One region of the Lentibacillus songyuanensis genome, then DNA from elsewhere that is predicted to be linked to it. Evidence: riboswitches for the same ligand, from Rfam matches in the RefSeq annotation. Region 1 holds a riboswitch; the other holds the start of a gene.
What was found. A riboswitch is a leader RNA that binds a small molecule or an ion and turns the genes downstream of it on or off. The one in region 1 is predicted to bind lysine.

Region 1 (6,922 bases):
GTGGAAACCCAAATAAGTCCGCTAGCAGGAGCAGCAGAGAAGATAAGTGACATTTTGGCGGAAGCAAAAAAGTTACGGGAGAAATACCGTTGGGACTACGCGATTTGTTTAACTGACTTACCCGTTTTTTCAGGGAAAAATGTTGTGTTAGCTGACGTAAGTGTAAACGACGGTGTTGCCCACATTTCTTTACCTGCCTTTGGTGCATTACCAACACCAAAGCGCATTAAGAATACTGTTGTGAAATTGGTAAAAGAATTATATATACAGTGTACAGTTGGAGCAGAAAAACATGAGATGCGAACAAATGGAATAGGTCCGATTAATAAAGAAAAGAATAAGGGAGCTTTTAAAAAGCTAAAAGAAGTATTACGATTTCACCCATTTTTTCGGGTTTCTTCACCAACTGTTGAAGGGGTTGGTGTACGTTTTATCATTAGGTCCAAACTGAATGGATGGGCATTTGTTTTATTAGGAATGGCTATCGCAAATCGACCATGGACCATTATGCCTTCATTTAAAGGGGTTGTAGCACTTGCCTTTGCTTCAGGAGCATATGGATTGATTTTTCCTACATTATGGCAATTAAGTATGTCGTATAATCTTCCACGTTTTTTTGGTTTAATGTTTGCATCGATCTTGGCGATGCTTGTCTGGATTGTGTTTGCGCATAATTTGTGGGAACGTCCAAGTCAAAATACAACCAGTCATTTGCGCATGTTGTATAATACGGCAACGATTATCACATTGTTATTTTCTATCTTATTATATTATCTCGTATTGTTTGCGCTATTTCTCCTTGCAGTGTCTATATTTGTGCCGCCAGATCTTTTTGGTTTTCAATCCGATCAAAACGTTGGAGTGCATGACTATCTAAAACTTGCCTGGCTAGTTACGTCGGTTGCTACAGTTGCTGGTTCGATTGGGTCTGGGTTAGAGAAAACAGAGGTAGTTGGAAAGGTCACTTATGGCTATCGGCAATACCTCCGTTATGAACAGGCAAAACAAGATGAAAAGGAAGAAGAGTCAGATAAATATGGAAAAGCAGAGGATAATTAAAATGAAATTTCATTCCGTGGGGGATCCGATGTACAGGATGTGCTAGTGCTGGCTTTGTTACAGGACGTGACGGTTTTAGCCTGCCCTTTCTCCCCACTTCAAACAGAGGAACAAAGGCTAAGTTCTCAGGTATCTGAGTTGCAACGCCTTTGTGACCTGCGTCTTGCAGGCTGAGAACTGAATCGGACCTTTGTCATGCAGTTGACCCCCACTTGTCTTTTTTGATTTCGCCTCAAAATTTTGAAGTGGGGGTTTTACTACCTGTTAAGGTAGGATATAAAAAAACAAAAGGATCGGGTAACGTAATGAATTAACGAATAAATCGTATCTTTTGTGAACATCAATGTATTTGGATAGGAATCGGGACTAATCAATGCTAGTATGAAGGTAGACATCGTATCTTTTGTAGCAAGAGAGAAGGATGCAACGGTGAAATGGAAAACATGATAATGGATATTGCGCATTTTACTTGTTATCATAGGAGTTCGACTAATTGTAGAAGGTGTATCACAACATGCAGGAGAAAATCTATTTTTATTATACAAATGATTTACATAGTAATTTTTCCCAATGGTCAAGAGTAGCTGGATATATCAAGGATAAAAAGGCTAGCGCATTACTTGAACAGGCTTCCTGCTATGTGCTGGATGTCGGGGACCATGTCGATCGTGTCCATCCTATTACAGAGGCGTTTATGGGAAAAGCAAATGTCGCATTAATGAATGATGCGGGCTATGATATCGCAACCATTGGAAATAATGAAGGGATCACTCTTGGTAAAGGGGATTTGTATCATCTTTATGACGAAGCAAATTTTCAAGTGGTATGCGCAAATTTACACCATATGACAGAACCAGCACCGGCCTGGCTCAAATCCCATGTGTATGTGCAGTCAATGCATGGGGTCAAAGTTGGCATCATTGGGCTTACAGCACCGTTTAATGATTACTATGAGCTGCTAGATTGGCATGTCAATGATCCCTTTACCGTCTTAGAGCGTGAAATAAATAAACTAAAGCCGACTGCTGATATTATTGTTTTGCTATCGCATCTTGGTCTCAGTGAAGATCAGGCGATAGCAAGACGATTTCCGGAGATAGATGTGATTATTGGTGGTCATACTCATCATTTATTACGAACCGGTGAGACGATTAATCAAACACTTCTAACCGCTGCCGGAAAACATGCCTACTTTATTGGAGAGGTTCTATTGACATGGGATCATGATCAACAACAACTTGTTCATAAAGAAGCATATGCGACGGATATTACGCATGTGGCCGAAGACGAACAAACAGAAAACAAACTTCTGGAATTAACGAAACAGGCAGAAGATCGATTGGGCAAGACAGTTGTTTATTTGCAGGAACCGATTAAAGTGAAGTGGTTTGAGGATACAAAAATTATGGAGAAATTGACGGAAACGATGAAGCACTGGACAAAAGCTGATTGCGCAATGTTAAATTCCGGCGTGCTGCTTGATGAATTAATGGAAGGGGATGTCACGTATCAGGATATTCATCGAATTTGTCCGCATCCGATTAATCCGTGTGTTGTTGAACTAAATGGTAACGAATTGCTCGAGGTTGTTCGCGCATCATTTACCAAGGAATTAATGGAATTGCCGTTGAAAGGGTTTGGATTTCGCGGTGAGTTGATTGGCCGTATGGTATTTTCTGGATTGACCGTTCGTACCAAGCTTTATCCAGATGGCTATGAAACCGTCAAAGAGGTTTTATTCCATCAGGAAGCCCTTGATCCTAATCGGACCTATACGGTAGCTGTTGCCGATACGTTTACTTTTGGTCGACTGCTTCCAGAAGTTGCCCGATCAGAAACGAAAAGGTATTTTCTACCGGAACTTTTGCGTGATTTGCTTGCTTATACATTAAAAAAAGACTTCGCAAAACGGTGATTCGACGTCCAACCTCTTACTTTCGGCACCTGTCAAGTGACATTGCCCAAGCTTCATGAATACACATGTAGTGTTAGCTTAGAAGGGGGCATATTCATGATCACGGTGAATCCGCTGGAAGTTGAAGGAATGTTTTTTACTGCTATTACGGTAGAGTTGCCTAAGACCAATTTATTAATGATTACGAATGAAATTGGCTATATTATGTGTGGTGCGCTAGATGTGGACGTATTAAACAATGTGTTGGCTGACCGTAACGTTATCGCCGGGCGAGCGGTTGGAGTCAAGACGATTGATGATTTACTTAACGCACCACTCGAAAAGATTACTGATGCATCTAAGGCCTATGGCTGGGAGTCCGGCATGATCGGCCGTGATGCGTTAATCCATATATCATAATTAATTATGTCTTCCTTTAATGGGAGGCTTTTTTATTTGCAGGGGCAAAGATGCTGGAATTAATCCGGAATTGCAAATTCTAACTCCCGTGAAACAAGCATAAATTGTTTTTAAGGGGGGGTCATATTGATAAGACGCAAAGCTTTTCGGAAAAGAAGAACACCACCTCCAGCGAAATATATACTTGTTATCACTATGCTATTGTTCGTGTTAATGATTGGATTGACGTTTGTTATCGTAAACGCGGGGATAAAACCGACATTAATGGATGTTGCTGAGAGTAAAACAACTGAATTCGCCACACGCGGTATCAACGCTGCGGTGCAGTTTGCGGGGGATTATAATTTTGAAGATATGACGGAATTCACACAGGATAATGATGGAAATATTACCTCTTGGAAATTTGATTCAGGTGCTGTCAATGAAATAAATCGCTATGCCACAGATAAGGTTGAGGAATTCTTTTTGCGGATGAACAGTGGTAAGGTACCGGATGAAGAAACGTCAGATCTTGATTTGGAATATGGAGATACGGTTGAGGGAAAGCGCACGGAAGATCCGACACTGGTAGAGATTCCCCTTGGACAGGTGACAGGTAACACGGTGCTTGCCAACCTTGGACCTAAAATTCCGGTGAATTTGGAGTTTACAGGGAATGTGAAAACGGATGTTGTGCACGAGGTAGAGGATTTTGGAATTAATAGCGCGATGGTTAAAATTTACATCCACGTAGAGGGTCAAGTCCAAACTATTATCCCGTTTTCCTCCAGTGTGAAGGATGTCAGTACGGACGTCTATATTACATCCGGGGTTGTAATCGGGAAGGTTCCTGATTATTATGGTGGAGGAGGCAATAACAATCCGCCAATCTCAATACCCAAAAATGAGTTGCAAAAAGATAAATAGGCTAGTATAGTAATAGATGTTGAACTACCTCATAATTTCATAATAAACCTTATCAGATCGGTGAGGTAGAGGTGCAATCAGTATCAGTAACCAATCAGAGGATGACAACAATGAGGATTGGCGAAAGGGCTGATTGCCGAAGCATCATAAGGGTCAAGCTTATGGAATGCTGGTATTTCCCTCAATAAGGGATATACTGTCATACATGATGGCAAATGTATGGAGAACTACTGATCGAAATGGAGGATAACGTATACTTATAAACAATGGTAGGTTATTTTCTATCGTTGTTTTTTTGTGTTTTCTACGATTTTTTCCGGGTTCTTCAGGCGTTTGCATAGAAAATGGAGGTTTTATCATGGTGGGAACGATTTATTCATTACTCCCCCCAGTACTCATGCTGGTACTTGTCTTATTTACGAGGAGGGTACTGCTTTCACTTGGGGTGGGGATTATTGTTGGGGCATTATTTATTCATCATTTTAATATCCTAGAATCATTAAAAGAAATTTGGCGAACATTTTATACCATTTTTGTAACCGATGGGGCAGTTGACAGTGGAAATCTGTTACTGCTGGGATTTTTATTGCTGCTCGGGATAATGACTGCATTTATCACAGCCTCTGGGGGCAGTCGCGCATTTGGTGACTGGATGATAAGACGGGTTAAGACAAGAGTGGGTGCCCAGGTAATGACTGCTGTGTTAGGTATTATTATTTTTATTGATGATTATTTTAATGCGCTTGCTGTTGGACAGATTGCACGGCCTTTAACGGACAGACACCATATCTCACGTGCGAAATTATCTTATTATATTGATTCTACGTCTGCACCTGTCACTGTTATTTCACCCATATCCAGCTGGGGTGCGTACATTATTGGTCTGTTAGGGAGTTTATTTGCGGCAAATAGAATAACCGAATTTCAGCCATTTGAAGCTTTTATCAAAATGATTCCCTATAACTTTTACGCACTTGGTGCACTTATTTTGGTGTTTCTCGTTGCCTATATGAAAATTGATATTGGACCAATGCGAAAACATGAACAAAATGCGGAATCTACGGGTGAAGTTGTCATTTCGAATGAAAACATACCGGGTGATTTAACGGAAGCCTTTAAGCCACATGAAAATGGCCGTGTCTACCATCTGCTTGTGCCTATTCTGGCCCTTGTTGTAGGAACGGTCTTAATGATGGTTATTACAGGAATACAGGCTAGTGATGAAGCTGGCGTTTTAGCTGTGTTTGCAAACATCAAAGTAGAAGTTTCGCTGTTTACAGGGGGCTTATTAGCTGTTGTTATTGCACTCATCTTGCATCTTCGTGAAAGTCGTCCAAAGGCAGCTGTTTCCAGAATGTTGACCAAGGGGATCAACGCAATGCTTCCGGCCATTTATATTTTGCTTTTGGCATGGATGATTGGTTCCATAATTGGTACGTTAGAAACGGGAAGTTATTTGGCACAGCTTGTTGATAATGCATCGATAAGTCCCGGTTATTTACCTTTTTTGTTTTTTATAATTGCTGGTTTTATGGCACTTGCGACTGGAACATCATGGGGAACGTTTGGTATTATGCTGCCAATTGCGGCGGAGGTGGCGATGTTAGCTGACCCTTCGATGCTGATTCCTTCTTTATCTGCCGTACTTGCTGGAGCGGTGTTCGGTGATCACTGTTCTCCGATCTCAGATACAACAATTCTGTCGTCAACAGGGGCAGGAGTAAGCCATATCGATCACGTAATGACACAAATTCCGTATGCACTTTTGGTCGCATTGGTGTCAGCGATTGGCTACTTAATTGTTGGTTGGACTAATCATGTATTATTGGCATTAGCCGCAACCATTGTCATGCTTATTGTGATCGGTTTTCTATTCCGATTTATCGAAAAAACAAAAGTAACCAATTAACGAAAAGAGTCCGGGAAAAAGTGTTTTAGTTATAGAGAAATCCGAATAGATTCAAGTTTCTTCGATTGGAACTTGCATTCGTTCGGATTTTTCTTTTTATGGATAGAATGGATAAACTTTATAAAGGAGGTATCTTGATATAGCTAAAGATTTTTTAATAATACGAATAGGGAAACCTTGATACTGATTAGATGTAAAATGCGATGTAACCATGGATGGTGAATATCTTACCTTTACCGCTACGGGAGAAACTACGCTTTCCACGGGCTCGCGATAAGCCTCCTGGTCGCAAAGAATGCTCACTGCAGGGGCTCATTGTCTTCGCTTTCCCGTTGAAGTCTCCGTGTTTTTCCTCCGCTAGTATAGTGTTTGCTATTATCTATAAACAGCTATACCAGTCTGGGTGAGTGAAGGGTGGGGACTCTCGAAAAATTAATATTCTAATCTTTTCGTCTTTAGTGTACAAAATTTCCGTTATCTCCTAGCCTCTTTCCATTTAGTACTTCAAATCAGATAAGTCCAAAATTTCCTTTTGACATAGGTAAAAAGTAGCGCTATAATACAAGCATAGATATCAGAAAAGAGTAAAGATTTTCATTTCCCTTAATATATATTAAGGGAAGGGGAAATTAGGAGACGAGGAGGTTACAAAATGGAGAATCGTTCGCAATGGGGAACAAGGGCTGGGTTTATTATGGCTGCAGTAGGATCCGCCATCGGACTTGGGAATATTT
Region 2 (6,922 bases), on a different contig from region 1:
AAGATAGATTGAAAAGAACGCCTTGAAGGATTTTTTTACTTCAATGTTTCGTTTTGACAAAAAACAAAATGATCGTCCGGTGCCAAGATATGCAGATGATCAGCAATGTATCCTCGTAACCAAAGCACACCCTCTATTCGTCTCAGATAGAAGCCTTTCGGAAAGTCGACATCTTCGGACAAGATCTCTGATGCAATTGTAACGGAGCCATATGGAGCTCGATGTCGCCAAGAGGGCTTTGACGAGTAACCTTCCGATTGATCCAGATAAGCCAATCTTAAATGTGGACCTAATTCAAGCGGACACAATGTTAAGCCAGCCTGGTTTGCTTTTTTAAAAAGATCAGGTATCGTAGCTCCTTCTGGAAAGCCAAGGTGACGAACTTTGAGTTCAAGAGTCCTTACACGATATATCTTATCTGAGACAGTAAACTTATCATCAGCGAACAGCCTCTCTCCAAGCTCATTCATAAAGATAGATTGTTGTTGCAATCTCCGAAGAAGCTGAGATTTCGTCAAACCGCCAACGTTGACCGTCCTAATTATAGTTGGGCAATCCGGGTACAAATTATCTTCTCTAACACTCATTTAAAGTCACTCCTTATAAAGGTTTGGTAAGCTATGTACTGTAATATGACCTTGATTGTTTGATGAGATTTATTTCATAAGGATTATCCCATTTTTTCAAATAACCAACTATCTTTTTATATTGAAAGCGCCCTATTCCGGCACAAAGGGGAAGGTATTTTTACCGGAATAATGTACTTCACATAATACCCTGCACTAAGAGCACACTAAAAGAATAACTATATCGAAAAGAGAATGAATCAATGGTTTATTTTGGAGTACAATTATGGTGCTGAATTTAGCTGCTTATTTCATCCTCAAAAACCTGTCTAAGTGGCAATTATACGCAACATCTACTTTTACGGTCATGTTTGGAGTTAACTGTCGATGATTATTTTGATATTAAATGGGATCATGGCTATTTCAAAAAAGGTGTGGATTCGCTTGGATTTGTCTATGAATACGGTATTTTTCCCGCTGTGAGTATTTTTTTGACAGGGTGGATATCGGTTTCTAAAAAAGGCATATTGTTTAGATCGGTTACATTGCAATGTGGACTATATGTAGCAGTATATATGAACATTTGCTAAAAAGCAGTTTCTTTTACTACAACGGGTGGGAACTGTGGTACTCCGTAATCGAATACCCCATTTTATTTTTCATTCTGATTTTAAATCTTCGCATTTTACAATGGTTATATGAAAATGGTGATCGCCATGAAACATAAATTTTCTGTCTCTGTAGAAGAGCTTTCTGATGCACAAAAGCATTTTTTTCAAGTCACTTATGATCGCTGGTTGAACGATGTACTGTTTACCTTTAACTGGTGGTTCCTTTTAGTTTTAATGATTGTTCCTCTGGTGATCTGGTGGAGACTGCTGGATAAAACAAGAACCATGGAAATTGCTTTTTATGGTCTTTGTATTGTCATTATTGCAATCACGCTTGATGTCGCAGGTGTTGTTTTGTCAGCGTGGACTTATGGATATAAGCTGGTACAGTTTTTTCCACCATTGGCCCCCGTGGACTTTGGTACATTGCCCGTGTTGTATATGCTAATATATCAATGGGTGCCAAGATGGAAACCGTTTATATTCATCATAATTTTTTTTGCAGTCTTTTGGGCATTTATTGCTGAGCCTATTTTTATATGGATGAAGATATATTATTTAAACTGGTGGAAATACGTGTATTCTTTCCCCATTTATATTGTAATGGGTATCGGTATAAAAGCATTAACAGAGAAGGTAATATCCCTGCAAGCGCAACAACGAAGGGAAAAGAAAGAATAGATAATATGTCTCCTGACAATCAACTTTGAGACGCCTTTTTCTTCGTTAAAGTGCTCCCTTTTGAGTGTCGGCACTTACTTTTTTCAGAAGCAAAAACCATGTGCTTATCAGAATCGCGTTTATGGAAATGTTGAAGGATGTCCTTTTAGACGCGGCATGTACAAGTAATCGCAACAGCACTATGCTGTTGCGATTACTTGTTACCTTAGCTTATAGCTTTTGTCTGTTTCAATGGAAGTACGTGTTGTAAGTCATTCATTTCTTCTTCATTTAACGGAACCAGTGGCAAGCGCACACCGCCAACAGGCACGCCAGCGAGATTTAAGGCTGCTTTGACCGGTGTTGGGCTTGGAGCCTGGAATAAGGCAGTCATGATTGGCAAAAGCTCACGATGCATTTCAGCTGCTTGTTGAACGTTGCCGAATTTATAATCATGGATCATTTTCTGCATCTCATTTCCGATAATGTGCGAGGCAACCGAAATAACTCCGGTACCCCCGATAGCCAGCATTGGCAGGGCCATTCCATCATCACCGCTATAAACGCTAAAATCATCGGCTGTTTCCTGGATAATCGTCGTACTGTCATTTAAATTCCCGCCTGCATCCTTTAACGAGACAATATTGTCAACCTTTGATAAGCGGATAATCGTCTCAGCCGACATACTGACAACACTGCGGCCTGGAATATTGTATAGCATGACTGGTAAGGGAGTCGATTCGGCAATCGTTTTAAAGTGCTGGTACAGCCCTTCCTGTGAAGGCTTGTTGTAATAAGGAGTTACCAGCATTATCCCATCGACACCGGTTTTTTCGGCTTGTTTGGTTAAATGAATGGAAGCACTGGTGTTATTTGACCCTGTTCCAGCGATAACAGGAACCCTTCCGTCCGCAGCTTTTACCACACATTTAAAAAGTGCTAGTTTCTCCTCCGTTGTTAATGTTGGAGATTCTCCAGTAGTTCCAGCCACGACAAGGCCATCAGAACCATTTGTAATTAAATGCTGAACTAATGTGCTGGTTGCCTCGTAATCTACTTCACCATTGGCATTAAATGGCGTTACCATTGCTGTTAATACTTGACCGAAATACATAGCTTCACACCCTTTTGCAAATTTTTGGTACATGAAATACATGCAAGAAAATCAAGGGCAATCCGGACTCAGACGCAAAAATACAGCAGTGACGGCTTCACTGCTGCAGAATGATTTTCGTGTACACATCTCTGCGTAGATAGCCCTCCATATAGCAAAAACCTATATGACAGTTCTGCACCTATTCAATAACAGAACCAGCTTCTGGAATATGAGATTCCTTCCACTTCGGCAAATACCCCTTTCCACAATAATCACTGGATGTCCCATCATCCTCTTATTGTTTACTAATGGCCTTTGCAACCTCTATCCTTATATCAAACGAATTGAAATAAGAAAAGTATTTAATTACTTGTACTGTAACAGATAATACGAGAAACAGCAAGGGGGTAATTTATCCCACTCTTAACGGGCAGTAAGACTCCCACTTCAAGATTTAGAGGTGAAACCAAAAAAGATAAGTGGGAGTCAACTGCCCGTAAAGGTCCGATTCTGTTCAACTAACAATCAGCAGGGGAGAAAGGGAAACCCCCACTGATTGAAGTTTCACTTTATCAGGATTGTCTCAGGTGTTATGGAAAGGTTATGATAAGATGATGATTGGAGGTTGATAGACATGAAAAAAGTCGGATTAGTCATGCGGAAGATTCAATTTGCGGAAGCCCAGGGTCCACGAGTGTTTGCAGATCGTTTAAAGCGAATTGGTGAGGAATTGGGAGTGGAAATCGTATTCATATCTCCGGAACGTCATGTTAGCGCGTACGATCATCTACCGGGCTACGAATATGAAAAAGGTGATTTAGTAAACTATGATATTGTACTCGATAAGCTTGATAAGGAAAATATTGAGCACGTGATATACACGGTTTCCGGTTTTACTTATTTAAGTATGTTTATGAAGCATAGTGTATTGTTTCCGCATAGCATCCCCGACCCAGCATTAACTGGCTATGAGATGATGAAGCCGTTTTATGGAGTTGTGGATAAGGCGATTGTGCAAACCGATTATTTAAAAGATCAATTAACATCTACGTTTGGGGTTAACGATGTCACGGTTATTCCGATCGGGTTTAATGAAGATTTGGCACACAAGCATTTTGCTCCGCAGCAAATTAAGGAAAATCGCATTCTTTGGATTGGAAGAGATGAAGCGAACCGCCGGCCGGATCTGGTGTTGAAATATGCCCGGCAAAATCCGGATAAAGAAGTAGTTATGGTATTCGGTGGAGAAAGATACCGGGAAAGTATGAAGCGTTATTCCATTCCGGATAATGTGAAACCGCAGTTTGCGCTGACCCAGGATGAGATTTTTTCCTTGATGAACAGTGCAAAAGTGTATTGGAACTGTTCGAAGTTTGATACGTATGCCATGCCGCTAACTGAGGCGCTGGCGATGGGTAAAATCATTGTAAAACCGGAGCACCCATGTTATGGCCATATTCATTCAAAGCACGCGTTTTCCGGAAATGAAACGAATTGGTTTGAACTGGTAAACATGGCGGCAGCAACGCCAACTAACATTTCTCAGGAAAACCGGGAGTATGCATTTGACCACTTTTCAAGCACTATTATGAAACAAGGTTACAAAGACTTTTTTGAAGCCTGGTTATAAAAGCTTTGATCGATCCGGATATAAAGCGGATTAAGTTCACCAGAAAGTTGAACGTTTAATAGCACTTTTTCTTGGTGGCAGGGATCTTTACAGGTCCCTGCCTCATTATATTTTTTCCACAGTTTGGTTATATTTTTTTAACAGGTCAGCGAATGTTCGCTTTTCTTCATCGGACCAATCAGATAAGGCCGCTTCGAGCTTTTGATAGCGTCGTTGTTTGTTTTCATCTAATTCATGGACACCTGGTTCAGTAATCCGGTAAAAATAGGATCTGCCATCTTCAGGATTGGGTATTTTTTCAACATAATTTCTTTTCTCGAGTGCAGCGGCTTGCCGGGAGATCGTGGATATGTCCAAGTGCAGGTTTTCTGCTAACGATTTGACACCAGCCGGACCTTGTATAGATAATTGCCGGAGGATGACATAGGCGGACCGCTCCAGCCGTCGATGCTGTTTGTCCGACAGAACAATTCGGCGAACAAATACCGTAACTTCATGTTCAATATTTTTTAACGAATCTTTATCCATTTTTACACCTCCCCATTATCGTATATTTCCCATAGGTTGATCGCAAGTATTTCTCCTTTTTACATCTAATTGCACTATACAACCAAATAGTTGTATGATACAATCACTTATCATGAAAGTCACATTATTTTCGATTATTCGGGGTCAGAGAACGAACGCGGATAAAATTATTTGAAGGATTGGAGTTTTTTGATGGCGCAACACGCAACAGCTTTAGCAAAAGAATGGGATCAACCGGTTCAGGAGCAAAGTATTATGAGCCAGCCAAAATCGGTATGGGCAGTTTTTTTTGCCTGTATTATTGCCTTTATGGGACTGGGACTGGTTGACCCGATCCTGCCGGCAATTGCCAGTCAGCTTGATGCATCTCCCAGTGAGGTGACACTGCTGTTTACGAGCTATAATGCCGTGATGGCCGTGGCGATGCTGATTACTGGCACGCTTTCCAGCCGGCTTGGAATGAAAGGCACCTTGTTAACCGGAATTGTTATTATTGCCCTTTTCGCTGGATTGGGCGGTTTTTCCAATGATATTTGGGCGCTTGTTGGACTTCGAGGCGGCTGGGGACTGGGTAATGCCCTATTTGTTGCCACTTCCTTAGCTGCAATTGTGACCCTTTCCAAAAGCGGCAATGCAAAGGCGGTTATTTTATATGAGGCGGCAATTGGCTTGGGGATTTCTGTCGGTCCGCTGCTTGGCGGCTGGCTGGGAGCAATGTCATGGCGCGGTCCGTTTTTAGGAGTGGCATCATTAATGGTCATTGCATTTATTGGGTTATTTGTCCTGATGCCAACAGCTAGTGCTGCGTCGATAGCAGAAAAGCCAAAAACATCGCTGGCTGATCCGTTTCGGGCGTTAAAACACCGGTCATTACGAATCTTCGGCTTTGCTGCAGGATTATATAATTTTGGCTTCTTTACATTGTTGGCATACGCCCCCTTTGTACTAGGGTTGGATGAACATGGGCTGGGGTTTGTATTTCTCGGCTGGGGGATATTGCTTGCTGTCACTTCTGTTTTTATGGCACCCAAACTTCAGCAAACGTTAGGTACCATTAAGTCTATGTGCATCATGCTAACATTGTTTGCTTGTGTTTTATTGTCGATGGGAATTTGGACCGATACACAATGGCTGCTGATTATAGCGGTTATCGTTTGTGGGGCATTGCTTGGCAATAATAATACATTAATCACAACCGCGGTAATGAATGCAACAACCGTTGAACGTGCAACCGCATCGGCTGCCTATAGCTTTCTGCGATTTATTGGGGCTGCAATCGCACCATTTCTGGCCGGGAAGCTTTCCGAAATTTACAACCCACACGTTCCTTTTGTAGTTGGTGCAAGTTTTGTGTTCCTTTCTGTTTTGCTTATTCTGGCAAATTATAAACACGTGGCCCATGTCGACGAAGTGGAAACCGGACATTAATTATTTTTAGCTAAACAGTTAGTCAAGACGAGGTCAAGGTGAAATGCTTTTAAAATAGTGCTAGAAGTGTCTATAATAGATGCTTCTAGTTTTTAATTTTTTGTAGAGGATGTTCAAAAAGTCCGGTGAAAAGGACACGTCGAATTTCTTCGTTGGCTTGTTTCTCCGTTGCTCATGTATCTAGGATAAGGATGTTCTACTAATACCGCCCACGTCCTGTGGGCAACGTAGAACCCACCATATCCTGTGGAAGCCCGCTGCTCGAAACTATGCCGCCTCGAATTTCCCGGTCCTTTTCATCCTCCTTTTTGAACACGTTCTTGTAGGGGAGAAGTGTCCAGGTTGCAAATATGTAAAACAATCATGCAGGTCGTTATTTTATATGCGATTTATTTGATAGGTA

Region 2: linked by a shared signal. The riboswitch ahead of dapA (4-hydroxy-tetrahydrodipicolinate synthase) and the one ahead of WMZ97_RS16835 (Na+/H+ antiporter NhaC family protein) in region 1 are both predicted to bind lysine.

Annotation. Positions count from the first base shown of each region.
Region 1 covers NZ_JBCLVH010000020.1:49,445-56,366, forward strand. The annotation lists gene WMZ97_RS16815 (hypothetical protein) at 1-1,059, shown strand, start outside; gene WMZ97_RS16820 (bifunctional metallophosphatase/5'-nucleotidase) at 1,574-2,974, shown strand; gene WMZ97_RS16825 (YunC family protein) at 3,071-3,373, shown strand; gene yunB (sporulation protein YunB) at 3,500-4,279, shown strand; lysine riboswitch at 4,338-4,517, shown strand; gene WMZ97_RS16835 (Na+/H+ antiporter NhaC family protein) at 4,638-6,188, shown strand; gene WMZ97_RS16840 (sodium-dependent transporter) at 6,841-6,922, shown strand, end outside.
Region 2 covers NZ_JBCLVH010000001.1:301,024-307,945, forward strand. The annotation lists gene WMZ97_RS01405 (helicase) at 36-587, opposite strand; gene WMZ97_RS01410 (CBO0543 family protein) at 1,283-1,858, shown strand; gene dapA (4-hydroxy-tetrahydrodipicolinate synthase) at 2,064-2,951, opposite strand; lysine riboswitch at 3,084-3,268, opposite strand; gene WMZ97_RS01420 (glycosyltransferase) at 3,568-4,563, shown strand; gene WMZ97_RS01425 (MarR family winged helix-turn-helix transcriptional regulator) at 4,669-5,091, opposite strand; gene WMZ97_RS01430 (MFS transporter) at 5,284-6,519, shown strand; gene WMZ97_RS01435 (CidA/LrgA family protein) at 6,862-6,922, shown strand, end outside.